2 regions of the Comamonas sp. 4034 genome follow, and region 2 is predicted to be linked to the other one. Evidence: predicted binding sites of a transcription regulator. Region 2 holds the regulator's gene; the other holds the start of a gene.
The links. Region 2 encodes sigma-54, which starts transcription at its own class of promoters, with help from an activator protein. Its sites were predicted from a motif close to TGGCANGNAANCTGCTTT; they were not measured.

Region 1 (14,807 bases), on a different contig from region 2:
AGATCTGTGCGGTGTCGGAAGACCACATGCCGAACTTCTTGATCTTCTGCACGCTGATGCCCTTGGCACGTTGGCCTTTCTCTTTGAGCGGTACGATGATGAGCGACTTGTTCTTGTGCGGCGAGCCTTCCGAGGTATTGGCCAGCAGGCAGATCCAGTCGGCCTGGGTGCCATTGGTGATCCACATCTTGGAGCCATTGATGATGTAGTCATCGCCATCGCGGCGCGCCGTGGTCTTGAGCGACGAGACATCGGAGCCCGCGCCTTGCTCGGAGACACCGATGCTGCAGACCACGTCACCCGCAATGGCGGGGGCCAGAAACTCCTGGCGCAACGCGTCGGAGCCAAAGGCCGCCAACGCGGGTGTTGCCATATTGGTCTGTACGCCAACACCCATGCTGACGCCCTGGGCCTTGGCATGTCCTATGGCTTCGGCAGCAGCCAAGGCATAGGAGAAATCCAGGCCCAGACCACCGTAGGCCTCAGGTTTGGAAATACCCAGAAAACCCAATTGCCCCATCTTCTTGAAAAGCGCGTGGGCGGGAAAAATCTCGTTGGCTTCCCATTCGTCGACAAACGGGTCGATCTCATTGGTCACAAAGCGACGGAGGCTGGCCATCAGTTCATGGTGTTCGGCGGTATAGAGCATGGTGTATTCCTGGAAGTCAAAGGAGTGATGGCAGCATCAGAAGCGCGCCACACCAAAAGAGAGAGGGCGAAGACGTCGCTGCTCAGCCTCGCGGATGGTGGCCAGTGCGAACAACAGCACATCGCGGGTAGCGCGCGGGTCAATCACTCCATCGTCGAGCAGATGGCCGCTGGTATAGAAAGCGCTGGCCTGTTTGTCGAAGTGGGTGACGATTTCCGTCTTTTGCTTCGCAAGCGCAGCCTCGTTGACGGGCTCATTTTTTCGCTCTGCTTTGGCGCGCTCGACAATCTCCAGCGTGGCCGCCGCTTGTTCGCCGCCCATGACCGCTGTGCGGGCGTTTGGCCAGGAAAAGCAAAAACGCGGCTTGAAGGCACGGCCACACATGCCGTAGTTGCCAGCACCAAACGAGGCACCGCAGTAAATGGTGACCTGTGCCACGGTGGAGTTCGACAAGGCCTGGATCAGCTTGGAGCCGTGCTTGATCATGCCGGCCTCTTCCGAGGCTCTGCCCACGATGAAACCCGTGGTGTTCTGCAAAAAGACGATTGGCGTCTGGCTTTGGTTACACAACTGAATAAACTGAGCAGCCTTGGTGGCACCTGCCGGGTCCAGCGGGCCGTTGTTGCTGATGAATCCGACCACACTCCCGTCCATGCGGCCATGGCCGCAAATGGTGGCTGGGCCATAGTCGGGCTTGAAATCCATCCAGCGCGAGTCATCCACCAGGCGGGCAATCACTTCGCGCATGTCCATGGGCTTTTTGTGCTCCAGCACCATCACACCTGCCAATTGTTCGGGCTCCAGGCGTGGGGCAACGGTGTTGCTGCCGATCAGGGCCAAATCCCAGTTCAGGCTGCCCACAATGTCGCGAGCGATGGCAATGGCGTGGGCATCGTCTTCGGCCACGTACTCGGCCAGGCCGCTGATAGCCGCATGCATATTGGTGCCGCCCAGGTCTTCGGCGCTGGCAATCTCGCCGGTGGCAGCTTTGAGCAAAGGCGGTCCGGCCAAAAATGCACGTGCCTGACCGCGCACCATGACCACATAGTCCGACAGACCCGGCATATAGGCACCGCCTGCGGTGGATGATCCGTGCACCACAGTGATGACCGGCAAGCCGGCCGCCGACATGCGGGCCAGGTTGTAGAACATGCCGCCGCCCCGGATGAATTTGTCCACCCGGTATTGGCGCAGGTTGGAGCCGGCCGATTCCACCAAATGGATGAAGGGCAGCTTGTTCTCCAGTGCAATCTCCTGGCAGCGCATGAGCTTCTGGTTGCCCGCTTCGGTCAGCGCACCGGCGTTGATCCCCGAGTCGGTCGCCACCACCATGCAGCGCACGCCATTGACGATGCCGATGCCGGCAAGCTGAGAGCCGCCAGGGATGGTTGCATCCAGGTCGTCGCTGTCCATGCCATAGCCTGCCAGATTGCACAGCGGCAGAAACGGCGCAAGCGGATCGAGCAGGTGAGCAAGGCGCTCGCGGGGGAGCAATGCGCCGCGTTTGGCAAAGGTGGCCTTGGCCTGGGCAGACTTGTGCATCGCACGCTGCTCCAGTGCCTGCAACTGCTCAATCAGTGCGAGCATGCCGGAGCGCTGCAGCCCGTACTCCGGGCTGTGGACTTGAATGCGGGTGTCAAACGGTGTCATGGGGAAAGCTGCGCAAGGGCAATCAATGGTGTTGTCCGTGATTGAAAAAGATGCGGTTCGACAAGACAAACGAAAAAGCAGGTTTTGTGCACTATGTGCACAAATCAGGGATTGCCCGAGGGTGTCAGTGCCTGTGAAGGAGCACTATGTAGCCATGACGAAAGCTAAGCAAATAGCCGCAGATGGAAGCGGCCCAGGCCGATCCCATGGTGCCCAAAGTGTGGATCGCGCCCTAGAGCTATTGAGTCTGGTGGCAGCCCAACATGGAGAAGGCATCAAGATCCCGGCGCTGGTGCAGCGGGCGGGGCTGGATCGCACCACCGTGCATCGCTTGATCAAAGCGCTGGAGCGGCACCAGTTGGTGCACCGAGAAGCGCGCACCGAAGGCTATCGTCTGGGTCTGGAAGCCTATGCCCTGGGCCAGGCCAGCATGCCTCGGCCTCCGTTGGTGCGGCAATACACGGCCTTGATGAAGTCCCTTGCTCGTCGCGTGGATGAGCCCTTGTTTCTCGTCGCGCGGGCGGGTGATTACAGCCATTGCCTGCATATGGAAGCTGGTTCGCGACCAGTCAAAACCTTCAGCGAAACTGTGGGCGGCATCCGCCTGCTGGGCCTGGGTGTGCCGAGCTTCGCCATGCTCTCGCACATGGGCGATGGCGAAGTGCTGGCGCATTACGAGCGCTTTCAAGAAGAGTATCTGAAGAACCGGATGACACTTGCCCGTCTGCGCAGATGGGTGGAAGAGGGGCGGAAACAAGGCTTCTCGCACATCCACGGCAAGGGCGTGCGAGGCGTGGGCGTTCGCTTTTCCTTTGGGGTCAGCGGCGAAGCTGCCCTGGGTTTCGTGGCTCCGTCGTCTCGCCTGAGCAGAAATGCGGCCATTGATATTGGCAACTGGCTGAGGCAGGAAGTGGTAGCCATGCAAACACACGCCAGGTTCTAGAGTATTCCGCAATCCATTGCCGACCTTTTGATCTGCACTATTTTTGATCTGCACTATCACTGCTACAGAGGGCCACAGCGCTCTTTGCGCTAGATCTTTCTTGTATCTGGAGAATGATCAGTCGTAAGGCAGGAGGAGAGACGCCACCTTACTTCAGGTCAGGGCCACATCGGCCCTGATACGCGTGAGTGTTTTGATGGGCACGAGCTGCATCACGCTTATTGCTATGACTCCAAGCCTCTTGAAGATGCCGTGATCTGACCTCAGAAGGGCAAAATCATGGACTTTGGGAAGCAGGATTGGGTCGCTCGGATGGTCTTGAAGTTCGCGGAACTTGCCTAGAGCCCTGCGTTGCTTAACGCCGTGCGGGCGGTTTTATCTTTATTGCTGGCGATTGCGATACTTGAACCAGGCCGCCCATATGAAAAGTGCCGCCAGCAGCAAAGTCAGCGCGACATCAACCCCTTTCCCAAAGTGTCGATAGAGCCAAAAAAGACGGCCACTCATCACGACCCGCTCTCCAGCTTCATAGGCTACTAGTTGCAAGTAGCTGTGTACACCGGAAGCGAGTATTAGCAGCGTGGCCACTACATACGTTAGCCAATGGTCAAGGATTTTTCTTAGCATGGTGAGTCCTGTGAGCCGAGGTGCGACAGTTGGGATCAGCGCAATCATAGATTCGACATATGGTGGCCTAGGGGGTGCTTATTTGAACAAGTGTTAGGCAGGATAGGGTTTCGCAGCGACTAAGGGTAAAAAAGGCCAGCGGCAGCAGGCTTTGTCGTTGGCTGTCTGTACTGAGCACTGTGAGAAAAAACGCCCGGAGGCGGTTTGGTGGTGCCAATGTTCTTCAGGCTGGGAAACGGAGATTGGCAAAGCATCAAAGTACAACTCGTCAATCAGACCACGGTTGTGGTGGCTTGGCTTGAACCAATCAGCTTCCCTGAAACTGGGACAGATTCAGATCTGTAGGAACTGTCTCGGGCAAGTCCCCTATACTCGCGACAACTTCGAGCAAGGAACACAAGGAGACGCCATGTCGATCCCTGTCAGCACCACCGGTGGAACACCTTACGGCACGATTCCTCCCGCTTCCCCTCTACCTCGGCGCAAGCCCATCAGCCTGCCTCGTCTGAACCAGATGCGGGAGGCGGGCGAGAAGATCAGCATGATCACTGCCTATGATGCCACCTATGCCGCCATCGCAGATGCGGCTGGCGTGGAGTGCATTCTTGTTGGCGACTCCCTGGGAATGGTGTGCCAGGGATTGCATAGCACCGTCGGCGTTTCGCTGGACGCCATGGCTTACCACACCGAGTGCGTGGCGCGAGGTCTGCATCGTGCCCAAGGAACCGCCTGGTTGATCTCCGATCTTCCCTATGGCAGTTATTCCGCAAGCCCCGAGCAAGCCATACATAGCGCCACGCGCCTGATGCAGGCCGGTGCGCACATGGTCAAACTGGAAGGAGGCGGCTGGACCGCGCCTGTGGTGCAATTTCTGGTTGAACGCGGCGTTCCTGTATGTGCGCACCTGGGCCTCACGCCACAGACCGTGCATGCGCTGGGGGGCTATCGCGTACAGGGCCGCGACGCTATGGCCGCAGCCGCACTGCACGAACAGGCCTTGGAGCTTCAGGATGCCGGGGCATCCATGCTTGTGCTCGAAATGGTGCCTGCCGAACTCTCGCGCAAGCTCACGCAGGCCCTGCAGCGCTGCCATACGATTGGCATCGGCGCAGGTAGCGGTACCGCAGGGCAGGTGCTCGTGATGCACGACATGCTCGGCGTGAACCTTGGCAACAACGCCAGATTTGTTCGTGATTTTCTCAAGGACGCAGGCTCGGTCAGAGGCGCCATCGAGGCCTATGTGCGCGCCGTCAAGGAAGGGAAATTTCCAGACGATGTGCTCCATGCCTGGTGATTTTTCCAGTTTTCATTTTCATCAGTGCGAAACGATTGAGCCACTACCATGCAAATCACACAGACCATCCCTGAACTTCGCGCAGCCCTGGCACAACGTGGCAGGCCTGGATTTGTACCCACCATGGGAAATCTGCATGAGGGCCACCTGTCACTGGTTCGCGTCGCAGCCGAGATTGGGGACGTCTCTGTTGCGAGCATTTTCGTCAACCGGCTGCAGTTCCTGCCCCATGAGGATTTCAATAGCTATCCGCGTACCTGGGAGGCAGATTGTGCAAAGCTGGAAGCGACAGGTTGCGACGTGCTGTTCGCGCCGCGCGAGCTCGATCTCTACCCTGAGCCACAGGTGTTCAAGGTCTTGCCTGATCCGCAGATCGCGGACATTCTCGAAGGCGAGTTTCGCCCGGGATTCTTTACCGGCGTCTGCACGGTGGTGATGAAGCTATTTGCCTGTGTCTTCGGATCGACAGGTGGCGGATTTGCGGTATTTGGCAAGAAAGACTATCAGCAGCTTTTGGTGGTGCGCCGCATGGTGCAGCAGTTTGCCCTGCCGATTGAGATCGTTGGCGTAGAAACCGCACGCGCAGAAGATGGCCTGGCGCTCAGTTCGCGCAACGGCTATCTGAGCATTGAGGAGCGCCAGAGAGCTGGTGCGCTTTCAAGCGCCCTGCAGCAACTGGCGGCCAGCACACGCGCGGGTCACCGTCAGCTTGTCGATCTGGAAGCTGAAGCAGCGAAGCTGCTGCACGACAAAGGCTGGGCAACGGACTACCTCACCGTGCGCGAGCGCGACAGCCTTCGTGTGCCACCGCAAACGGGGCCGATACCAGATGTTCCGCTGGTGGCGCTTGGCGCTGCTCGGTTGGGCAGTACGCGCCTGATTGACAACCTGGAGTTCTAGGCGTTTGTTCAAATTCTTTTGAGCAACAGATCCAAGAAGGCCAGATGGACGAACTGCAAGCTGGTATGGAGCAGCCGCTCGCAGTTCTTCGATAGCCGCCTGTTCTTGCCCAGCCAGGCAAAGCTGCGCTCAACGATCCAGCGCTTGGGCATGACCTTGAAGCTGTGCAGCTCGCTCCTTTGCGATCCGCCAACTCAGCGGTGGTCACGGCTACTGCATGCGGCAAACCCTGCGTATTTATTGCAATGTGGCGCTTGATGCCCGATACCTTCTTGCCCGCGTCATAGCTCTTCAGGGCCGCTGTATCCGTGTTCTTTGCGCTCTGCGCGTCCACAATCAAGTGCGCGCTCTCCAGCAGTGGCCTGATGATCTCGAATTGTTCGCGACTGATGTCGCTTGGCTAGGCAAGATCCGTTAATTCAAAAATGGCATGAATTGTGCAACTTTACAGGTTTGAAATGCTGATAAAGACATGCCCCATGAAAACGCCTCTGCACTATCTGATCGCTGCCCGGCAAAGTGAGATGGCTGCGCTGGAGCAGATCAGCGGTGCCAGCAGCCTTGTGGCGAGCATGTCAGAGCTGGTCCACGCGCTTCAGAAGGAGCGCGGACTCTCGAATATGTATCTGTTCAGTGGTGGAGCGTTTGCACGTCAAAGCTTGCTGGAGCATGGCCCGCATGTAGACGCGGTCATGGGCAGGGTCTGCCTGGTGCTTGATGAGCTGGGTGAGCGCCTGCCGGGCGCACATGGCGCGCGGCTGTTCAATGCGATCGCCAGTGCGCTTGAGGGCTTTGAAGCGCTACCGTTGCTGCGTCGTCAGCGGGATGCATTGCAACTGAGCGCCGAAGATTGCACACAGGCGCTGATCCGCATGATTGCCGCCTGCCTGACCGTGGTGTTCGAGGCCGCCGACAGCGCCTGCGATCCCGACATCGCGAAGTTGCTGGTGGCGCTGTTTCATTTCATGCAAGGCAAGGAACTGGCCGGGCAGGAGCGTGCCACTGGGGTCGCAGCGTTTACAGAAGGGATTGGCAACACCGAGCGTCAGCGCCATTGGCTGCACCTGATCGATTCGCAGGAGCGATGTTTTCAGGTGTTTGCCGACTTCGCGAGTCTGGCAGGAAGGGAGCGATGGCAGTTGCAATGCGGGGCCTGCCCCGATATGACGGTGATCGAGCGGCTGCGACGCATGGGCTGCACGGCCGGGGATGGCGTACCACTGGAGCAGGGTCTGAGCGCTTCCTGGTTTGAGGCCTGTTCCAGCCGGCTCGATGCCATGCACCAGATTGAGGCGTTTCTGGCCCAGGAGCTGGAGGTTCAATGCCTGCGCAAGCGTGAGCTGGCCAGTGCCGCGCTGAGCCAGCAGCGCCAGTTGCTGGAGAGGCAGCCGCAGACGCGTGCTGAAGCTGCGGAGGCATTTTTGGGGGCAAGACAGCCTGCAGCCACCCTGCCTGCAGAAGGCGCCTATGGGCTGCAACTCGAAAAGAGCATTGTCTCGCTGGTACAGGAGCAATCCATGCGCCTGCAGGATATGCAGGCCGAGATCGACAAGGCACGCGCGACGCTTCAGGAACGAAAGACGATAGAGCGGGCCAAGGGCGTGCTGATGAACTACCGCCAGCTTAGCGAGGGCGACGCCTACAAGCTGATTCGCCAGACGGCCATGAACCAGAACCGGCGCATGCTTGATGTGGCCGATGCCATTCTGGCCACATTGGAACTGCTGCCTGCCAGCACCAATTCATCGCTTTGACAGTCCCGCGATTGCTGCGCCGCACCAAATTTGGGCCAGATCGGCGCTGAAACCAGTCTTCTCCTCTGAGAAAGCACTGGCATGGTTTGTGCATGACTGTTGCTGTACAGCAGACCAAAGGCGGTCGCGCTGAAAGCGTAACTACGAGCGACCTGGGACAACGGCGTCCTTTTCTCCTCTCACCCGAGGAGGGAAGGGCGCCTTTTGTTTTCTGGATCGCCTTCACCACGATTCTTGATGGAGTTTTCTCATGAGCCAACGCCTTGCTTTGTCGACGAATTCCAAGCTGGAGCCCGCATTCATTGGCGGCCGACGTGATTTCCTGCGTGCGGCTGGCGGCGCAGCGCTGTATGGTGCACTGGGTCACCATGGCGCCTGGGCTGCGGGCTCCGACGCCCCGGAGAAGAAAGAGGTCAAGATAGGCTTTATCCCGCTGACCGATTGCGCCAGCGTGGTCATGGCCTCGGTGCTGGGGCTCGATCAGAAATACGGCGTGAAGATCATTCCCAGCAAGGAGGCGAGCTGGGCTGGCGTGCGCGACAAGCTGGTCAATGGCGAACTGGATTTTTCCCATGTGCTCTATGGTCTGGTCTATGGCCTGCAACTGGGCGTGGGCGGCCCCAAGAAGGACATGGCCGTGCTCATGCACCTCAACAACAACGGTCAGGCGATTTCCCTGTCCAAGGCCCTGGCAGACAAGGGCGCGGTAGATGGGCCCAGCCTGGCCAAGGTGATGGGCAAGGAAAAGCGCGAATACACGTTTGCCGGCACCTTTCCTACCGGCACCCACGCCATGTGGATGCATTACTGGCTGGCGGCGGCGGGCATCAATCCTTTGTCCGAAGCCAAGCTGATCACTGTGCCGCCGCCCCAGATGGTGGCCAATATGCGCGTGGGCAACATGGATGGCTTCTGCGTGGGTGAGCCCTGGAACCACCGCGCCATCATGGATGGCATTGGCATCACGGCCAACACCACGCAAGACATCTGGAAGGACCACCCCGAGAAAGTGCTGGGCACCACGGGCGAGTTCGCGCAGAAGAACCCCAATACCTGCCGTGCCGTAATGATGGCGATTCTGGAGGCTGGCCGCTGGATTGATGCCAGCCTGCAGAACAAGACGAAGATGGCCGAGACCGTGGCCCAGAAGTCCTACATCAACACCAGTGTTGACGCGATCAACCAGCGCATTCTGGGTCGGTACCAGAACGGTCTGGGCAAGACCTGGGACGACCCCAACCACATGAAGTTCTTCAACGATGGGGCGGTGAATTTTCCCTATCTGTCCGATGGCATGTGGTTCCTGACCCAGCACAAGCGCTGGGGTCTGCTCAAGTCGCATCCCGACTATCTGGCCGTGGCTCGGCAGATCAATCGCATCGACCTCTACCAGCAGGCTGCCAGCCAACTCCAGGTCAGTGTGCCCAAGGAACCGATGCGCAGCAGCAAGCTGATCGATGGCGTGGTCTGGGACGGCAAGAACCCGGCCCAGTACGCAGACAGCTTCAAGATCAAGGCCTGAGGCCGCCACCCCGCCGGAGAGTCACCATGGTCAGTGCCGTATTCCATTCACCGCTCGAATCCGATCCCTCTCACGATTCGCAACTGGCCGCCCAGGCGGCCAATGATGCGCTGCTTGAAGGTTCAAAAAAGATAGCTATTGGCGAAGATCACATAAGGTCTGATGTGGAAAAAGATACCAAACGCAGAGCGCAAGCCTCGGCTTCGGCCATTGTGGCGCCCAGCCCGTTACGCCAATGGACAGAACCACTGTTTGCGCGGATCTTGCCCCCGGTGCTGGGGCTGGCACTGCTGGTCGGGCTGTGGTCTCTGGTTTCCAGCAGCACCGGCAAGAGCATCCCTTCCCCGGCGGAGACCTGGGAGCAGGCTGTGCAGGTGTTCAGGGACCCGTTCTACCGCAGCGGCCCCAATGACCAGGGTGTGGGCTGGAACGTGCTGTCCTCGTTGCAGCGCGTGGCTCTCGGCTTCGGCCTGGCCGCGCTGGCGGGCATTCCGCTGGGTTTTTTGATCGGGCGCTTCAGTTTTCTCTCGCGCATGTTCAATCCCCTGATCAGCCTGCTGCGTCCGGTCTCGCCGCTGGCCTGGCTGCCGATCGGCTTGCTTGTGTTCAAGGGCGCCAGTCCGGCGGCCATCTGGACCATCTTCATCTGCTCGATCTGGCCCATGGTCATCAATACCGCTGTGGGTGTGCAGCGTGTGCCCCAGGACTATATGAATGTGGCCCGGGTGCTGAACCTGTCGGAATGGAAGATCGCCACCACCATTCTGTTTCCAGCCGTGCTTCCCTATATGTTGACGGGTGTTCGTCTGGCCGTGGGCACGGCCTGGCTGGTGATCGTGGCCGCCGAGATGCTGACCGGCGGCGTGGGCATAGGCTTCTGGGTCTGGGACGAGTGGAACAACCTCAACGTCAAGAACATCATCATTGCCATCTTTGTGATCGGCATCGTGGGCCTGGTGCTGGAGTGGGCACTGGTCAAGCTGGCTTCGGCCTTCACGTTTGAAGAGGTGAAATCATGAATGGATCGCGGTCCGCCAAGTACATCGAGATCCATGGCGTGGAGCAGACCTTCAAGACTGCCAAAGGGCTGTTTCCGGCGCTGCGCGACATCCATCTGAATATCGCCAAGGGCGAGTTCGCGAGCCTCATCGGGCATTCGGGCTGCGGCAAGTCCACCTTGCTGAATCTGATTGCTGGCCTGACCATGCCCACGGACGGAGCACTGTTGTGCGCCAACAAGGAAATCAAGGGCCCAGGGCCCGAGCGTGCCATGGTGTTCCAGAACCATTCGCTGCTGCCCTGGCTGACCTGCTGGGGCAATGTGCACCTGGCCGTAGAGCGTGTCTTTGCCAGGAGCGAAACCCGGGCGCAGCTGGCCGAGCGCACCGACGCGGCGCTGGCCCTGGTTGGGTTGACCCATGCTGCGCAAAAGCGTCCCGGCGAAATATCGGGCGGCATGAAGCAGCGCGTGGGCATTGCGCGCGCGCTGTCCATGGAGCCCCAGGTGTTGCTGATGGATGAGCCGTTTGGCGCTCTCGATGCGCTGACGCGTGCCAAGCTGCAGGATGAATTGCTGGAGATTGTGGCGCGCACGCATAGCACAGTGGTGATGGTGACGCACGATGTGGACGAAGCCGTGCTGCTGTCCGACAAGATCGTGATGATGACCAACGGGCCGGCAGCCACGATTGGGGAGGTGCTGCATGTGGAATTGCCTCGCCCGCGAAACCGGGTAGAGCTGGCCGAAAGTCCGCAGTATCAAAGCTATCGCAAGGCAGTGATCGATTTTCTCTACACCCGCCAGGGTCATGTGGAGAAGGTGGTCTGAGCCTTGATCCCATCCCGCCCCATGGCGCCTTCGGGCGCCATGCGCGTTTTTCGCACAGCAGGAAAGGGCGCAGGCACGAAAACAGTGCATGCAAGCCCGGGAGCCATGGCCTAAAAAGGGATGGGCCCAGGCGCATGCGTGCGATCTCAGGGCGTGTGGTTTTCGGGATGGCAGATCTGGCATGGCAATTGCATGTTGTTGGGCGTGGCCAAGGTGGGCCACAGGGTGAAGGTGCAAGGTTGCGCCGGAGTCCAAGGACAAAGACGTCTACGCGTTCATGCCGGTCATGCAACGCGCAGACGTCTTTTTTTTCCCAAGCCCACGGGGACTGAGATGAAAAAATCCAAACTGGTCATGATTGGCAACGGAATGGCGGGTGTACGCGCGCTGGAAGAGTTGCTGGCCATTGCTCCCGATCTGTACGACATCACGGTGTTTGGCGCCGAGCCGCATCCCAACTACAACCGAATTCTGCTGTCGCCGGTGCTGGCCGGGGAGCAGACGCTCAGCGATATCGTGCTCAACGACTGGGCCTGGTACCAGGACCATCACATTCTGCTGCACGCAGGCTATACCGTGACAGCCGTGGACCGTGCCCGTCGTACGGTGCATGCGGTCAATGCCCAGGGCGAAGAAGCCAGTGCTGGCTACGATCGCCTGATCATGGCAACGGGCTCCAACCCTTTTATTCTGCCCATTCCCGGCAAGGACCTGCTGGGTGTACTGGCCTACCGGGACATTGCCGACACCGAGGCCATGATCGAGGCGGCAAAGACACTCAGGCATGCGGTGGTGATCGGTGGTGGCCTGCTCGGACTGGAGGCCGCGAACGGTCTGATGAAACGCGGCATGCAGGTGACGGTTGTGCATGTGGGGGATTGGCTGATGGAGCGCCAGCTTGACGATCGGGCCGGCCAGATGCTGCAGCAATCGCTCTCCGAGCGAGGCATGCAGTTCTGCATGCATGCGCAGACGCAGGAATTGCTGGGTGACGCCAGCGGCCGCGTGCGCGCGGTGCGCTTCCAGGATGGCAGCGAGATTCCGGCTGATCTGGTCGTCATGGCCGTCGGCATACGTCCCAACACGGGGCTGGCTGAATCCATGCATCTGCATGTGAATCGCGGAATTGTGGTCAGCGACACGCTGCAGACTGTGACCGACCCGCGCATCTACGCAGTGGGCGAATGTGCTGCGCACCGGGGGACTGCCTATGGGCTGGTGGCGCCGCTGTTTGAACAGGGCAAGGTGCTGGCCAACCATCTGGCGGAATTCGGCATCGGCCGCTATCTGGGGTCGCTGACCTCGACCAAGCTCAAGGTCACGGGCATCGACCTGTTCTCGGCGGGCGATTTCCGGGGCGGAGGCGATACTGAAGAGATTCTGATGAGCGACCCCTATGCGGGAGTCTACAAAAAGCTGGTCATCAAGGATGACAAGCTGGTCGGCGCCTGCCTGTATGGCGATACGGTGGATGGCAGCTGGTATTTCAAGCTGCTGCGCGAAGGCCGCAGCGTGGCCGATATCCGCGACAAGCTGATGTTTGGCGAGTCCAATCTAGGAGATACCGGCCACCAGGGCCAGAACAAGGCCGCCGCCATGGCCGATGGCGACGAGGTGTGCGGCTGCAACGGCGTGACCAAGGGAGCCATCTGCAAGGCCATCAAGGAAAAAGGCCTGTTCACGCTGGAAGAGGTGCGCAAGCGCACCAAGGCCAGTGCCAGCTGCGGCTCCTGCACCGGGCTGGTGGAGCAGATCATCATGTTCACGGCCGGCGGCGACTATTCCGCATCGCCCAAGACCAAGGCCATGTGCGGTTGTACCGACCACGGCCACCAAGCCGTGCGCGACGCGATTCGTGAGCACAGGCTGTTGACCACCGATGCCGTGTTCCGCTTCATGGAATGGCGCACGCCCAATGGCTGCGCCTCGTGTCGCCCGGCTGTCAACTACTATCTGATCAGCACCTGGCCCAAGGAGGCAAGGGACGACCCGCAAAGCCGTTTCATCAACGAGCGCAGCCACGCCAATATTCAGAAGGACGGTACGTACAGCGTGATACCGCGCATGTGGGGCGGTGAGACCACGGCCGACGAGTTGCGCCGCATTGCCGATGTGGTGGACAAATACCAGATACCTACCGTGAAGGTGACGGGCGGCCAGCGCATCGACTTGCTGGGCGTGAAGAAAGAAGACCTGCAGGGCGTGTGGAACGATATCGGCATGCCTTGCGGCCATGCCTATGCCAAGGCGTTGCGCACGGTCAAGACCTGTGTGGGCAGCGAATGGTGCCGTATGGGCACGCAGGACAGCACCCAGATGGGCAAGGACCTGGAGCGTGCCATGTGGCGCATGTACGCACCTCACAAGGTGAAGTTCGCCGTCAGCGGCTGCCCACGCAACTGCGCGGAGTCCGGCATCAAGGACGTAGGCATCATCGGCGTGGACTCGGGTTGGGAGATGTACGTGGGCGGCAACGGCGGCATCAAGACCGAGGTCGCGCACTTCTTCACCAAGCTCAAGACTGCCGACGAGGTGATGGAGTACACCGGTGCATTCATGCAGCTGTATCGCCTGGAAGGCTGGTACCTGGAGCGCACCGTGCACTACATCAACCGGGTGGGTCTGGACTATGTGAAAAAGCGCATTCTGGATGATGCCGAAGGCCGCAAGGTGCTGTGGGAGCAACTGCAGTTCGCCCTGGAGGGCGAGCCCGATCCCTGGTTCGAGACCGACAAGGCAGCCGTGGATGTGCGGCAGTTCCAGCCATTGACGGCTGCACAAACGGCAAGAGACAGCGCCTGAGCCAACCACCGAGGAGCCCGAAATGAGTGAATGGATTTCTATCTGCATGATGGACGACATCCCCGTGCTGGGGGCCCGCCGGGTGGCGCGCGCCCGTGGCCTGGATGTGGCAGTGTTCCGCAATGCAGAGGACGAGGTGTTTGCGCTGCTGGACCGCTGTCCGCACAAAGGCGGTCCGCTGTCGCAAGGCATTGTGTTCGGCCGCAGCGTAGCCTGTCCACTCCACAACTGGACCATTGCACTGCGATCGGGTGAAGCTGCGGAGCCCGACGAGGGCTGCACGCCGCACTTCAGCGTGCGGGTGCAGGACGGCGAGGTGCAGTTGCGGGCCGACGAACTGGCCAGCCGCGCGCTGGAGCAGACCCGGCCGCATGCAGGGCCCGCGCATTGTGCAGGCAAATCCCCCTGTGCTTCTGTCTAGCGCCTTGTTTGCTATTTATTAGATAGCTGATTGCGCTTTTGTGATAAGCGCCACGGCGCAATTTGACTGAAGGTTTTCCATGCGTGAGACCAAATCCACCTGCCCCTATTGCGGTGTCGGCTGCGGCGTGGTCATCGAGTCCGATGGGCTGCAGATTGTCGGCGTGCGCGGGGACATCGATCACCCCGCCAACCAGGGGCGCCTGTGTACCAAGGGCAGCACCTTGCATCTGACGGCCGCACCTGCCTATGCCCAACAGGCCCGTTTGCTGCAACCCATGCGCAGGTTGCAGCGCACTGCGGCGCCGCAGGCCGTAAGCTGGGATCTGGCACTGGGCGAGCTGGCCGGGCACCTGGCCCGGATTCACGCCGAGCATGGGAGCGATGCATTGGGCTTTTACCTCAGCGGCCAGCTGCT
Region 2 (14,807 bases):
GGATGAACGCTGCCGTCGTGCAGCGCCTGGCACGGTTGGACATGATCTTCGGCATTGCCGCTGTCGCCGTGCTGGCCACTGGGCTGATGCGCGTCTTCCTGGGGGCCAAGGGCGCGAGTTGGTATGTGTCGCAGCCGCTGTTCCACTTGAAGATGGCCCTGTTCATCACCGGGGCGCTGCTCTCGTTCAAGCCGACAGTCGTGTTCCGGCGCTGGTTACGCCAATTGCGCGACAATGGCAGCTTGCCTGCGGCGGCCGAGGTGCAGTCCACCCGCAAATGGATCATGTGGCAGGCCCACCTGATTCCCGTGATCGCCGCAGTGGCCGTGTTTTATGCCCGGGGTTGGTAGCCCAGCTGGTTGCCAGCCTCCCAAGAATTTCTAAATATGTTGCAAGTCAAAAAGGATTTGCTCGCAGCCCTGGCTGGTGAGCTGGATAAATTGTCGCCCGGCGCGGGCGAGCGCGCCGCGTTCGAGACGCCCAAGGTGGCCGCCCATGGCGACTATGCCGTGACCGCTGCCATGCAGTTGGCCAAGCCGCTCAAGGCGAATCCGCGCGCACTGGGCGAGCAATTGAAGGCAGCGCTGGAGGCGACAGCGCCCTTCCAGCAATGGGTGGACGCGGTGGAAATCGCCGGCCCCGGCTTTTTGAACCTGCGCCTCAAGCCCGCTGCCAAGCAGCAGATCGTGCGCGAAGTGCTCGCGCAGGGCGACCGCTTCGGCCACCAGGCTGACCGGGGCGAGAACGTTCTCGTCGAGTTCGTCTCGGCCAACCCCACAGGCCCACTGCACGTGGGCCATGGCCGCCAGGCCGCCATTGGTGACGCCATCAGCAACCTGTATTCCACCCAGGGCTGGAAGGTGCACCGCGAGTTCTATTACAACGACGCTGGCGTGCAGATCGACACGCTCACCAAGAGCACACAGCTGCGTGCCAAAGGCTTCAAGCCGGGCGACGAATGCTGGCCGACCGATGCCGAGAACCCGCTGGCCAAGAACTTCTACAACGGTGACTACATTGCCGAGATCGCCCAGGCCTTCCTGAACAAGGAAACCGTCAAGGCCGACGACCGCGAATTCACCGCGAATGGCGACGTCGAAGACTACGACAACATCCGCAACTTCGCGGTGGCCTACCTGCGCAATGAGCAGGACAAGGATCTGCAGGCCTTCAACCTCAAGTTCGACGAGTACTACCTGGAGTCGAGCCTATACACCAATGGCTATGTGGAAGACACCGTCAAACGTCTGATCGACAGCGGCTACACCTACGAGCAGGACGGGGCGCTGTGGCTCAAATCTACCGAATTTGGTGACGACAAGGACCGCGTGATGCGCAAGTCCGACGGCAACTACACCTACTTCCTGCCCGATGTGGCCTACCACATCCAGAAGTTCAAGCGTGGCTACGGCAAGGTGGTGAACATTCAGGGCACCGACCATCACGGCACCATTGCCCGTGTGCGCGCCGGCCTGCAGGCAGCCAACGTCGGCATTCCCCAGGGCTACCCCGATTACGTGCTGCACACCATGGTGCGTGTGGTGCGCAATGGGGAAGAAGTGAAGATCAGCAAGCGCGCAGGCAGCTACGTCACCCTCCGCGACCTGATCGAGTGGACGAGCAAGGACGCGGTGCGCTTCTTCCTGCTCTCGCGCAAGCCCGACACCGAATACACCTTCGACGTCGACCTGGCCGTGGCCCAGAACAACGACAACCCCGTCTACTACGTGCAGTACGCCCATGCGCGCATCTGCTCGGTGCTGCGCGCGTGGCAGGAGTCCGGCGCGGCGGCTGCGGCACTCCAGAATGTGGATCTGTCGGCACTGCAGGGCCCTCAGGCCCAGGCGCTGATGCAACTGCTTGCCAAGTACCCCGAGATGCTGACGGCTGCCGCTGACGGCAACGCGCCACACGATGTTACGTTCTACCTGCGTGATCTGGCTGCCAGCTACCACAGCTACTATGATGCTGAACGCATTCTGGTGGACGATGAGCCCGTCAAGCTGGCCCGTCTGGCGCTGGTGGCTGCCACGGCGCAGGTGTTGCGCAATGGCCTCGCAGTGCTGGGCGTGGGTGCGCCAGAACGCATGTGATTTTGCGAACAAAGGTAAAAACTGCAATGCGACGACATCAACGTGGTGGAACGATTCTGGGCCTGATTCTGGGGCTGCTGATTGGCGTAGGCGCGGCCTTGGCCGTGGCTGTCTATGTGACCAACGTACCGGTGCCGTTTGTCAACAAAGGCAATGTGCGCGGCGAAGCCAAGGACAAGGCCGAAGCCGAGCGCAACCAGAACTGGGACCCGAACTCGCCGCTGTACGGCAAGAACCCCGCAAGAAACCCCGCGCCCGCAGCCCCTGCCGCGCAGGGCGTGGTCGTGCCGGAGCCGCCCAAGACGGTGACTGAAAACACCAAGCCGCCTGCCGACACCAAGCCCCCCAAGCCCGAAGTGGTGCTGCCCGACAGCAAGACAACCACCGCCGATGGCAAGCCTGCTGACAAACCCGCAGACAAGACCCAGGTAGCCAAGCTCGACCCCAAGGCCGGGCAGGCCACCGATCCGCTGGGCGATCTGGCCAAGTCGCGCGGTGCCGATGGCTCGGATGGTTTCCAGTATTTCGTGCAGGCAGGGGCTTTCCGCACCCAGTCCGACGGTGATGCCCAGCGCGCCAAGCTGGCCATGATGGGCTGGGAAGCCCGCGTGACTGAGCGCGAGGTCAACGGTCGCACGGTCTACCGTGTGCGCGTGGGCCCCTTCAACAAGCGTGACGATGCGGATGGCCTCAAAGGTAAACTGGATGGCGCTGGCGTCGACGCGCAAATTGTGCGCGTGCAGCGTTGAACTTTTTCAAACCACAGCGACTCCTACCTCGCAACCCGCTACTGGAGATAACAAAACATGAAACGTCGTGCGTTTTCCGCCACCGCTGCCTCGGCAGTGGCTGCCTCTGCCATCAGCCTGCCTTTTGCCACTGGCGCACAAGCCCAGGCCAAGTTCAAGGAAGGCAAGGACTACCTCAAGCTGGCCAAGCCCGTGAACCCCGATGCGCCGGCCGGCAAGGTCGACGTGATCGAGTTCTTCTGGTACAGCTGCCCGCACTGCAACGCGTTTGAGCCCCAGTTTGAAGCCTGGGCCAAGACGGCGCCCAAGAACCTGCAGGTGCGCCGCGTGCCCGTCGCGTTCAACAACACCTTCATTCCTCAGCAAAAGATCTACTACACGCTGGAAACCATGGGCCTGATCCCTGACGTGCATGTCAAGGTTTTCCGCGCCATTCACGTGGAGCGCCAGCGCCTGAACAAGGACGACGAAATCTTCGCCTGGATGGAGAAGAACGGCGTCGACATCAAGAAGTTCAAGGACATCTACAACTCGTTCTCGGTCACCAACCAGGTGCGCAAGGCGACGCAGTTGCAGGAATCCTACGGCGTGGAAGGCGTGCCAGCCATGGGCGTGGCAGGCAAGTACTACACCGATGGAACGCGCGCAGGCTCGATGACCAATGTGCTGCAGGTGGTGGAATTCCTGGCAACCCAGGGCTGATCCGATACCGAATACGGATATCGTGCAGAACCACACCGCCAAGCCCGCAACATGCGGGCTTTTTTCATCGCTGGGGGCTGTGCCTTGAAAGGCGCCCGTGTCGCAAAAGGCGGCAAGCTGACACGGCCAAGCAAAAGCCATTGCCTGCTGTAAGCAGGCGGATCGGGGGCGGTCAAGCAGGCTTTCCGGACATTCCGGCGCCTCTGCATCGCAGGGAACGTGGGTGATTTCCGCAGCGCTGGCGGCAGGCCCCTCAGCATGGCTACAATGGGTAAGAGCAAGATTCATGCCTTATGAGACCTAGTATTTTTTCCACCCTGTTGATGGCGGCTGTGCTGGCGCTGCCATTGCTGTCGCACGCCGAGCGCGCCGACCGCACCAAGCCCATGAACATCGAGGCGGACAATGGTACGCACGATGAGCTCAAGCAGACCAGCGTCTTTACCGGCAATGTCGTGGTGACCAAGGGCACCATCATCATTCGCGGCGCCCAGTTGACCGTCAGCCAGGACCGCGATGGTTACCAGCACGGTGTGGTGACGGCGGCGCCCGGCAAGCTGGCGTTCTTCCGCCAGAAGCGCGACACCGCGCCCGGCGCGCCGTCCGAGTTTGTCGAAGGCGAAGGCGAAGTCATCACCTACAACGGTCGCGACGATACCGTGCACTTCGAGCGCCGGGGCGAGTTGCGCCGCTACCGTGAAACCACCCTGACCGACCAGGTCAGCGGCTCGGTCATCGTCTACAACAACCTGACCGACACCTTTACCGTGAATGGCCAGAAGGGCGAGCAGACGGCAGAAACCAAACCCGGCGCGCCCAAGAATGGCCGCGTACGCGTGATCCTGACGCCCAAGGCCGATGAAAAGGCCGATGCGAAAGCGGACGCAGGCAAGGCCAAGCCCGCTGCGGACGACAAGGAAAAGCTGCGCCCGAGCACCCAACTCAATGACGGAGCCAAGTGACCGTGGCTGAAACTTCGTCGGGAATCTCGGTCAACGCCAAGGCGGCAGCCAGCGACCATCGCAGCCAGCTCGAAGTGCTGCACCTCGAAAAATCCTATGGCAGCCGCAAGGTCGTCAAGGATGTGTCGCTGTCGGTGCGCAAGGGCGAGGTCGTCGGCCTGCTCGGCCCCAATGGCGCGGGCAAGACCACATCGTTCTACATGATCGTTGGCCTGGTGCGCAGCGATGGCGGCGACATCCGCATCGACGGCCACTCGGTGGCCAACATGCCGATTCACCAGCGCTCGCAGCTGGGCCTGTCGTATCTGCCGCAGGAAGCATCGATCTTCCGCAAGCTCAGCGTGCAGGACAATGTGCGCGCCGTGCTGGAGCTGCAAAAAGGCCCCAATGGCAAGCCATTGCCACGCGATGAGGTGGAGCGCCAGTTGACGGCGCTTTTGCAGGAGCTGCGTGTAGAGCACTTGCGTGAGTCGCCGGCCGTTGCACTCTCTGGCGGCGAGCGTCGCCGTGTCGAGATTGCACGGGCGCTTGCCACGCAGCCTCGTTTCATTCTGCTGGACGAGCCGTTTGCGGGCATTGACCCGATTGCGGTGATCGAGATCCAGCGTATCGTCGCTTTTTTGAGAGACCGTGGCATCGGCGTGCTGATTACCGACCACAACGTGCGCGAAACCCTGGGCATTTGCGACCACGCCTGCATCATCAGTGATGGCAAGGTGCTGGCAGCCGGGACGCCGCAAGAGATTGTGGAAAACGCCGATGTGAGGAGGGTGTACCTGGGTGAGCATTTCCGCATGTGATGCACGCAGACCTGGCTGGCAACGCGTTGTTCGCGCGGTGGCTGGCCGGTCACACAACCGTTTCATAGCAAGCGCATACATTGCCATGCAAGGGGGCTCGCTATGATGCCCTCGCTGTCACTGCGCGTCTCGCAGAACCTCACGCTCACGCCGCAGCTGCAGCAGTCCATCCGGCTTCTGCAACTGTCCACGCAGGAGTTGTCGCAGGAAGTGGAGCAGATGCTCGACGAAAACCCGTTTCTGGAGCGGGATGCGGAGGAGGCCGCTGCAGAGCCGGACGCCGCAGCAGCGCCTGCCGATGCGACGGGTGCCAGTGCGGATGCAGGTGATGAGCGCGCGGAAAATACTTCTGAAAAGATAGCTTCTTCCGCAGACTCAGTAGGCACGGAAGCTGATTTTGAGCCAGATTATTCTGCAGGCGAAACCCTGGACTTTGCCGCTGGCAAGGAAACCGGTGCCGACGCCGAAGCCGCTGCGGGCGACTCTGCCTCCGACTGGGAAGAGTGGGGCGGCGATGTGCCAGCCCGTGCCAGCGCTGGAGATGACGAAGACGAAACCCCCGCATCAGACCGCAGCTCGGTACACATCAGCCTGCAGGACGTGCTGCACCGCCAGGCGCTGTCGCTGCGGCTGTGCCCGGAAGACCGTGCCGCGCTGTACTTTCTGATCGAATCCCTGAACGACGACGGCTACCTGGAAGAGACCCTGGCCGAGCTGGCGCAGAGCTTTGGCGATGCCTCCGATCCGGAGGCCTATGACGCGCTGCTGCACCACCTGACCGTGGCGCTGCGCCTGCTGCAAAGCCTGGAGCCGGTGGGCGTGGGCGCTCGCACCCTGGCCGAATGCCTGGCGCTGCAGATCAAGGCCCGTCAGCGCCTGCTGGATGAGGAAGGCTCTGCCCACCCCGAGGCTGATGCGCTCGCCCTGGAGACTGCGCTGCTCGTATGCCAGGAATCGCTCGACCTGCTGGCGCGCCGCGATGTGCGCAAGCTCATGCAGCTGACGGGTTGCAGCGAAGCTGCCGTGCGCAGCGCGCTGGCGGTGATTGCAAAGCTGGAGCCACGCCCGGGCCGCCCCTATGCAGACGTTGACCGCAACGCCATCATCCCCGACATCATCGTGCGCCCCAGCAACGAGCGCGGCCTGCCCGTGCCGGGTTTCAGCGTACAGCTCAATGCCGAAGTGATGCCGCGCCTGCGCGTGCAGGAGGTGTATGCCAACGCCCTGCGCAGCCACAAGGGCAGCGAAGGCCATGGGGCGCTGCAGCAACGGCTGCAGGAGGCGCGCTGGTTCATCAAGAACATCCAGCAGCGTTTCGACACCATCCTGCGGGTGTCGCAGGCCATTGTGGAGCGGCAGCGCAACTTCTTCGTGCATGGTGAGCTTGCCATGCGCCCTATGGTGCTGCGCGAGATCGCCGATGAGCTGGGCCTGCACGAATCCACCATCAGCCGCGTGACCACGGCCAAGTACATGGCAACGCCCCAGGGCACGGTTGAGCTCAAGTACTTCTTTGGCTCGGGCCTGGGCACCGAAACCGGGGGCAGCGCCTCCAGCACGGCGGTGAAGGCGCTGATCAAGCAGCTGCTGGACGAGGAAAACCCGAAAAAGCCGCTGTCCGATGCCAAGATCGCCGATCTGCTGCAGGAGCAGGGCATCGAGTGCGCGCGCCGTACGGTCGCCAAGTACCGCGAAGCCTTGCGTATTCCGGCGGCCAGCCTGCGCAAGACCTTGTAGATTGCTATTATTTGTGTAGCTTATCGCGCTTGATGGGCGGGTGCCAGGGGCCAGTTTTGCCTTATTTCTTGCCCGCTGCAGCCTTGCGCTTGGCAAACAGCGCGTCATAGCTGGATTCGCGGAACCCCGCCAGCCGCTGGCCGTCTGTCAGCAGCACCGGTACGCCCCGGCCGCCGATCTCTGCAAAAGCGGCCTTGCCGTCTGGCGTGTCGATATCGATTTCACGGTAGGCGATCTGGTTTTTGGCCAGATAGGCGCGCGCGAGCCGACAGTAGCCGCACCATTGCGCCATGTACAACACGGCCTGGCCATGCTGCACCACCGCCTTCTTCGCGGTCGCCTTGCCTGCGGGTGCCGGTGGCATGCCCGGCACGATGCTGATCGGCAATTGCTCCTGCTGCAGGGCCTGGGCGTTGCCTTCGGCAGGGGGCCGGTCGCTGTAGACCACCTTGCCGTCGGCCCCCACCGTTTTGTACAGCGTCTGCGCACCTGCGAACGGGTAGATTGCAATCAACAACAACGTAAGGCAAAAGGAACGCATGGAGTCTCCAGGGAGGCACTGGGGGGCCAAGCCAATCATATAAAAGAAAAAAGCCGCTGGGCATTTGCGCACCAGTGGCTTTTTTCAGTGATCAAGATTGGGCCCATCAAGCGGGCCACAGCCACCATACAAACAGCGCTGCCACGGCCAGCATCAGGCCGAACTTGGTGAGTTTGTAGGCGGTTTTGTTCCAGGCCTTGTAGCGGCGGCGCCACTGGCCCATGTAGAACGAGATTTTGAAGATGCGGCTGATGAAGCCGCGCGGGTCGCCCTCATTGTTGGGCGAGCTGGCGGCAGCGACCACATTCTTGCCCAGCCAGTGGTTGAGCCACTGGGCAAAGCCGTTGGTCATGGGGCGCTCCACATCGCAGAACAGCACGATGCGGTTGCCTTCGCTGCGGTTTTCTGCCCAGTGCATATAGGTCTCGTCGAAGATCACGCCTTCGCCCTCTCGCCAGCTGTACGGCTGGCCATCGACTTCGATCATGCAGCGGTCGTCGTTGGGGGCCAGCACGGCCAGGTGGTAGCGCAGCGAGCCCGCGTACGGATCGCGGTGCAGGTTGAGCTTGGCGCCGGGCGGCAGCTCGGCAAACATGGCGGCCTTCACATTGGGGATGGCCTTGACCAGCGCCGTGGTCTTGGGGCACAGCTCCATGGCAGAGGGGTGGGCGTCGCCATACCACTTGAGGTAGAAGCGCTTCCAGCCGGTCTTGAAGAAGGAGTTGAAGCCCGCGTCGTCGTTGTTGGCCGCCGCCTTGATCTGCATGTTCTTCTGCAGGTTGATGGCTTCTTCGCGAATTTCGCGCCAGTTGGCCTGCAGCGGTGCCAGCTCCGGGAAGGTGCTGGTGGGCAGGTAAGGCGTGCGCGGCACCTTGCTGAACACCAACATGAAGACGTTGAACGGCGCCGTGAAGGTGGAGTGGTCAAACAGCTGGCGCAGCACCTTGTGCCGCACCTTGCCACGCAGGTGCATGTACAGGCCGCAGCCAAAGAAGAGCAGCACCAGGGCCAGAACAATGATTTTTGCCATAGCCGCCGATTTTACCGAGGGCATTGCGGCCCGTGCTGCGCAATCGCAAAGCACGGGCGTTTCGTAATATCAAAAACAATAGCTGATGGCGCTTGGTGGATAAGCGCTGGAGGCCAAAAACAGCCTCAATAGCTACCGAGTGCTGCTTTGCTTGCCCTGCTTGGCAAACGCCGCCTTGAGGCGCAGCAGCATTTCCTTGTTCAGCAGGCGTTGCTGGCCGCTCCAGTGCGTCATGGCCTTGTCGGCGTCGGCCTTGAGGCGGTTGGCCGTGGCCCAGTCGCCCTGCTCTGCGGCCCAGATTGCGTATTCGGCGATCACATCGAAGCCGCCCGATTGCTCGCGCACGAAATCAAAGCTCTTGCGCGCCATCTCCTGGTCGCCCAGCATCGCGTAGGACTTGGCAATCAGCAGGCCCACGGGCTCTGCGCGGTAGTGCACATCGGTCTGCGCAATGGTCTTGAGGTATTGCAGCGCGGTGCGGGGCTCACCCGCATGGTAGGCGGCTTGCGCGGCGCCCCAGCGGATGTCCTGGTCAGTGGCAAACGGGCCTTTCATTGCCGCTTCAAAGTGGCGCAGCGATTGCTGCGCGTTGCCAACGGCCAGCTGTGCCTGCGCGAGGCGGATTTCATGCTGCGCCGTGGGGCTGTAGTCGTAGGCGGCCTGGGCTTCGCGCACTTCGCGCGTCGGATCCAGCGCCTTGACAGCGCTGCTGGCCAGCTGGCGCGCGTGGCGCTGCAGGCGCGAGCTGGGCAGGAAGATGGCGAAGAAGTACACCACGCTGCCCAGAAACGGAAATGCCAGCAGGATGAACAGCCAGTAGTTGTTCTGCCCGGTGCGCACGGCATGAATGGCAAAGAAAATGGCAATGATGATGTGTGCGCCCGCGCCCAGATACGGCATATGCAACCCTTGTTATGGATAGTGTGGCTGCATTGTAAAAGGGCGCTCTCAGCCGCTGCCGCCCTGTCGTGCAGGGACAACAGCGCTACAGCAGGCGAGTACCCAGGGGCACATCGCCATCGGGCACGCACAGCGCCACATGGCCGTCGGCGTTGTGAAAGCCGGTGATCAGGCACTCGCTCATGAGCGGCCCGATCTGCTTTTTGGGAAAGTTGACCACACCGACCACCAGCCTGCCCACCAGATCGTGCGGCTGGTAGAGCTGGGTGATTTGCGCGCTGGATTTGCGGATGCCGATCTCGGGGCCGAAATCGACCTGCAGCTTGTAGGCGGGCTTGCGCGCCTCGGCAAACACCTCGGCGGCGAGCACCCGGCCCACGCGCAGCTCCACCTTCAGAAAATCGTCAAAACTGATGTCGTTCATGCCGCCATCTTGCCGCAGCGCGGTGCGTCAACTGTCGAGAAACGCTTGAGGGGGGGCTGCAGTCAATGCCCCACGGCCTTGGAGAAGACATTCATCACCACCACGCCCGCCACGATCAGCCCCATGCCGATGAGCGCGGGCAGATCCAGCTTCTGGCCAAACAATACCCAGGCGGCAATGGTGATGAGCACCACGCCCAGGCCCGACCAGATCGCGTAGGCAATGCCCACCGGAATGCTGCGCAGGGTGAGCGACAGGCAGTAGAACGCAACCGTGTAGCCCGCCACGGTGATGACCGAGGGCCACAGCCTGCTGAAGCCGTCGCTTGCCTTGAGGGCCGATGTGGCAATGACTTCCGCCACGATGGCGGTGAGCAGATACATCCAGCTCATGGGGCGCTTGCGCCGGGCGCAGGAGTGAAGATGGGCATGGGTGTACAGGGTGGGGAAATTGAACAAAAAGGCCTGCGCCGCCCAAAGGCAAGCGCAGGCTGCTATTGATTTGAGAGTTTAGCGCTGGCGGGCCATCAGCCCACGGTCAAGGTTTTGTTGATGTTGCCGCGCGTGGCGTTGGAGTAGGGGCAGACCAGGTCGGCATCGTGCACCAGCTTCTCGGCGGCGGCCTTGTCCATGCCGGGCAGGTGGATGGTCATGCGCACGGCAATGCCGAACACGTCGCCCACGGGGCCCAGATCGACTTCGGCGTCAATCGAGGTGTCGGCTGGCAGGGTGATCTTCTGGCGACCGGCGACGGCCTTCATCGCGCCCAGAAAGCAGGCCGAGTAGCCGCTGGCGAACAGCTGCTCGGGGTTGACGCCCTTGCCGCCAGGGGCGGTCAGGGTGATGTCGAGCTTGCCGTCGTCGCTGCGCGAGACGCCTTCGCGCCCGCCGGTGCTGTGGGCGCGTGCGGTGTACAGAACTTTGTCGAGATTGGCCATGGTGAACTCCTGGTTGAGGATGGGCGAAAGTGCTTCACAACGAAGCGGTGGACGGCTGCGCGGTCAAACGATCGCGCAGCTGTTGGATCTGTTGGGTCAGGGCCTGCAGCTCCTGCACGGTGCACTGGCTGCGCGCCAGCACACAGGCGGGCACGGCGGCGGCCTGGGTCTTGAGGGCGCGGCCCGCGTCCGTGAGGGTGACGCGCACGCGCCGTTCATCCTGCGCATCGCGCTGGCGCTGCAGCCAACCGGCAGCTTCCATGCGCTTGAGCAGCGGGGTGAGGGTGCCCGAGTCGAGAAACAAACGCTCGCCCAACTGCGAAACCATGCAGCCATCGTGCTCCCACAGTACCAGCAGGGCGAGGTATTGCGGGTAGGTCAAACCCAACGGTTCCAGCAAGGGCTTGTAGAGCTTGGTCATTGCCAGCGAGCTGGAATACAGCGCAAAGCACAGCTGGTGATCGAGCAGCAGCGCGTTGGATGTGGTGGAGGTGGCGTTGGACATGGGTCTTATTATTGCCAACAATTAAATTGTGTACAATTCAATTAAACAAAACCATGAACCGGAAAGGGGCGATGCGTCGCTCGCTGGCAGCGGGCTTTTCAGTGGCTGGAGGAGCGCTGTGACCCATTGGCCGACGGGCGGCCCGGCCCGCCGTCTGCACCACCTTCTGCAATGCCTTTGCAATGCGTTGGGCAGTGCCGGTATCAGTACGCAGTCTGCACCACCATGCCGCTCTGGTCCTTGAAGCGGGCTGCCACGGCATCGGCGGCGGTGCGCAGCAGGATCAGGTCCATGCCGACGGCTACAAACTGGGCGCCCAGCGCAATGCATTCGCGGGCGCGGGCCTCGTCCACCATCAGAATGCCGGGCGCCTTGCCAGCCGCGCGGATGCGGCCAATGGCCTGGTTGATGGCAGCGTCCACCTCGGGGTGGCGCATCTGCCCCGGGTAGCCCATGCTCGCCGAGAGGTCGGCCGGGCCGATGAAGATGCCATCCACGCCATCCACGGCGGCAATGGCTTCGATCTGGCCCAGCGCCTGCCGGGTTTCCACCTGCACCAGCAGGCACAGCTCGCGGTGCGCGTCGGCGATATAGGTGTCATCGCGGCCAAAGTTGCTGGCGCGGGTCGATCCGCCCATGCCGCGTATGCCCACGGGGCCGTAGCGCATGGCGTCCACGGCGGCCTGCGCCTCCTGCGCGTTCTGCACAAAGGGCAGCAGCAAGGTCTGCGCGCCAATGTCGAGGTAGCGTTTGATGAGCACCGGATCGTTCCACGCCGGGCGCACCACGGCGCTGGTGGGGCGCGGCTGGCGCGCGGCGTCCAGCGCCTGCAGCTGCGCCATCACCTGCGGCACATCGTTGGGAGCGTGCTCGGTGTCGAGCATGACCCAGTCATAGCCGCTGCCGCCGAGCAACTCGGTCACATACGGCGATGGAAACGCCGACCACAGGCCGATCTGGGTCTGGCCAGCTGCCAGCGCGTGCTTGAAGAGGTTCTTGTTGGGCATGGCTTGTCTCCGGTTGTCTTCATTGCCTGGTTTCACTGCCTGACTTCACTGCCCGTTGGCGTCAGGGCAGGATGTGGATGTCATCGTCCGTCATGGGCCTGCGGCAGGCACCGGTCATGGTGTGCCAGGCGCTGCCTCGCAGATCCACGCCGTCCCGGTCTGCCAGGTGGGTGACGCTGCTGCACACCTGGTAGAAGTGGCGCGCGGCGACGGTATCGCGCGCATACCGCTGATAGTAGCGGCCCAGGTACAGCCGTGCAGCAGGCGACTGCGCGGTAACGTATTCCAGGAAGTCGCGGTAGCTCGCATCCACCGGGGCATTTTCCAGCGAGGTCCTCCAGAGGCGAAAACCCACGAGCAGCCCCGCCAGCACCAATAGCACAACGGCAAGCCGAACCCCCTTGCGCAGGGTGGATGGCTTGCCGTTTGCGGTCATGGCTGTGGATCGGGTGCCCCGCGCGTGCGCCAGGGCAGGCCCTGGTCAGTACTGGTACACGCCCTTGCCGGTCTTGCGGCCCAGGTGGCCTGCGGCCACCATTTCCTTGAGCAGCGGGCAGGGGCGGTATTTGCTGTCGCCAAAGTCTTTCAGGTACACCTCCATCACGGCCAGGCACACGTCGAGGCCAATCATGTCCGCCAGCGCCAGCGGGCCGATGGGGTGGCTGCAGCCGAGCTTCATGCCGTCGTCGATGTCCTGCGCGGAGGCAATGCCTTCGGCCAGCACGTAGAAGGCCTCATTGATCATCGGCACCAGAATGCGGTTGACGACAAAGCCGGGGGAGTTCTTCACCGTGATCGGCGACTTGCCCAGCTTCTCGGCCATGGCCTTGACGGCGTCATGCGTGGCGTCGCTGGTCTGCAGGCCACGGATCACTTCCACCAGCGCCATCATCGGCACGGGGTTGAAGAAGTGCATGCCGATGAACTTGTCCGCGCGCTTGGTGGCTGCGCCCAGCTGGGTGATGGAGATGGACGAGGTGTTCGATGCCAGCAGCACCTCGGGGGCCAGCAGGTCGTCCACCTGCTTGAGAATCTTGAGCTTGAGCTCGTAGTTCTCGGTTGCGGCCTCGATCACCAGTTGCGCGGCCTTGAGGTCGTCGTAGCTGGTCGAGCCCTTGATGCGGGCGAGTGCGGCGGCCTTGTCGGCTTCGGTGATCTTTTCCTTCTTGATCAGGCGGTCCAGGCTGGCGCCCACCGTGGCCAGGCCCTTTTGCACGGCGGCGTCGGAGATGTCCACCATCACCACCTGCAGGCCCGCCACCGCGCAGGTCTGCGCAATGCCATTGCCCATGGTGCCTGCACCAATCACGCCTACGGTCTGGATCGTCATCTGTCTTCCTTTGGATTTGCTGTTGGGCCAAAGCGGCAGCGCCGCCATCGCCAGCATCATAGCGGCCCCTGCTGCACCGCCGCATAAACTGGGTGACAGGGCCGCTGGGGTAAGCCCGGGCACCTAAAATCGCCCGCATCGCTGCACCGCAGCCCTTCATCGACAAGGCTAGATATGACCACCTTCGGCACCCCGCTTTCCAAAAACGCAACCAAAGTCATGCTGCTGGGCAGCGGCGAGCTGGGCAAGGAAGTGCTGATCGCGCTGCAGCGCCTGGGTGTGGAAACCATTGCCGTGGACCGCTACGACAACGCCCCCGGCCAGCAGGTGGCCCACCATGCGCGCACCATCGCCATGAGCGACCCGGCCCAGCTGACCGCGCTGATCGAGGCCGAAAAGCCGCACATGGTGGTGCCCGAGATCGAGGCCATCGCCACCCCCGCGCTGCAGGCGCTGGAGGCTGCTGGCACCGTGCGCGTGGTGCCCACCGCCCGCGCCACGCGCCTCACCATGGACCGCGAAGGCATTCGCCGCCTGGCTGCCGAAACCCTGGGTCTGCCCACCAGCCCCTACAAGTTCTGTGATTCGCTGGCCGAGCTGCAGGCCGCCATCGACAGCGGTATCGGCTACCCCTGCGTCGTCAAGCCGGTGATGAGCAGCTCCGGCAAGGGACAGAGCAAGATCGACGGCCCCGCCGATGTGGAAAAAGCCTGGAACTACGCCATGGAAGGTGGCCGCGTGCAGGGCGGCCGCATCATCGTGGAAGGCTTCATCGACTTTGATTACGAAATCACCCTGCTGACCGTGCGCGCGAAAAATGCTGCCGGCCAGATCGAAACCCATTTCTGCGAACCCATCGGCCACGTGCAGGTCAAGGGCGACTATGTGGAGAGCTGGCAGCCCGCCCGCATGGCGCCTGCTGCGCTCACGCTGGCGCAGGACATTGCCCGCGAAATCACCACCGATCTGGGCCGTGGCTTGAATGGCGAGCCTGCCGGCCTGGGCCTGTTTGGCGTGGAGCTGTTCGTCAAGGGCGACCAGGTCTGGTTCAGCGAAGTCAGCCCCCGCCCGCACGATACCGGCATGGTGA

Region 1: ABIE32_RS20550 (nitrate- and nitrite sensing domain-containing protein) is a predicted target of sigma-54. The motif match lies at 6,490-6,507, and genes of this name have one in related genera.

The regions. Positions count from the first base shown of each region.
Region 1 is NZ_JBNDIT010000030.1:7,861-22,667, forward strand. Features, by position in the region: gene ABIE32_RS20515 (acyl-CoA dehydrogenase family protein) at 1-649, opposite strand, end outside; gene ABIE32_RS20520 (acyl-CoA carboxylase subunit beta) at 686-2,299, opposite strand; gene ABIE32_RS20525 (IclR family transcriptional regulator) at 2,520-3,242, shown strand; gene ABIE32_RS20530 (hypothetical protein) at 3,624-3,917, opposite strand; gene panB (3-methyl-2-oxobutanoate hydroxymethyltransferase) at 4,279-5,163, shown strand; gene panC (pantoate--beta-alanine ligase) at 5,212-6,063, shown strand; partial or broken gene ABIE32_RS20545 (transposase) at 6,072-6,412, opposite strand; gene ABIE32_RS20550 (nitrate- and nitrite sensing domain-containing protein) at 6,543-7,817, shown strand; gene ABIE32_RS20555 (CmpA/NrtA family ABC transporter substrate-binding protein) at 8,068-9,339, shown strand; gene ntrB (nitrate ABC transporter permease) at 9,366-10,358, shown strand; gene ABIE32_RS20565 (ABC transporter ATP-binding protein) at 10,355-11,167, shown strand; gene nirB (nitrite reductase large subunit NirB) at 11,501-13,969, shown strand; gene nirD (nitrite reductase small subunit NirD) at 13,992-14,390, shown strand; gene ABIE32_RS20580 (molybdopterin-dependent oxidoreductase) at 14,470-14,807, shown strand, end outside.
Region 2 is NZ_JBNDIT010000002.1:34,308-49,114, forward strand. Features, by position in the region: gene ABIE32_RS02700 (DUF2214 family protein) at 1-350, shown strand, start outside; gene argS (arginine--tRNA ligase) at 387-2,093, shown strand; gene ABIE32_RS02710 (SPOR domain-containing protein) at 2,120-2,842, shown strand; gene ABIE32_RS02715 (thiol:disulfide interchange protein DsbA/DsbL) at 2,900-3,544, shown strand; gene lptA (lipopolysaccharide transport periplasmic protein LptA) at 3,838-4,506, shown strand; gene lptB (LPS export ABC transporter ATP-binding protein) at 4,530-5,306, shown strand; gene rpoN (RNA polymerase factor sigma-54) at 5,409-7,043, shown strand; gene ABIE32_RS02735 (glutaredoxin domain-containing protein) at 7,105-7,584, opposite strand; gene ABIE32_RS02740 (aspartyl/asparaginyl beta-hydroxylase domain-containing protein) at 7,691-8,614, opposite strand; gene ABIE32_RS02745 (hypothetical protein) at 8,747-9,514, opposite strand; gene ABIE32_RS02750 (tRNA-binding protein) at 9,600-9,938, opposite strand; gene ABIE32_RS02755 (DMT family transporter) at 10,001-10,330, opposite strand; gene ABIE32_RS02760 (organic hydroperoxide resistance protein) at 10,465-10,875, opposite strand; gene ABIE32_RS02765 (MarR family winged helix-turn-helix transcriptional regulator) at 10,910-11,380, opposite strand; gene ABIE32_RS02770 (HpcH/HpaI aldolase family protein) at 11,584-12,387, opposite strand; gene ABIE32_RS02775 (hypothetical protein) at 12,449-12,823, opposite strand; gene ABIE32_RS02780 (3-hydroxybutyryl-CoA dehydrogenase) at 12,869-13,765, opposite strand; gene purT (formate-dependent phosphoribosylglycinamide formyltransferase) at 13,892-14,807, shown strand, end outside.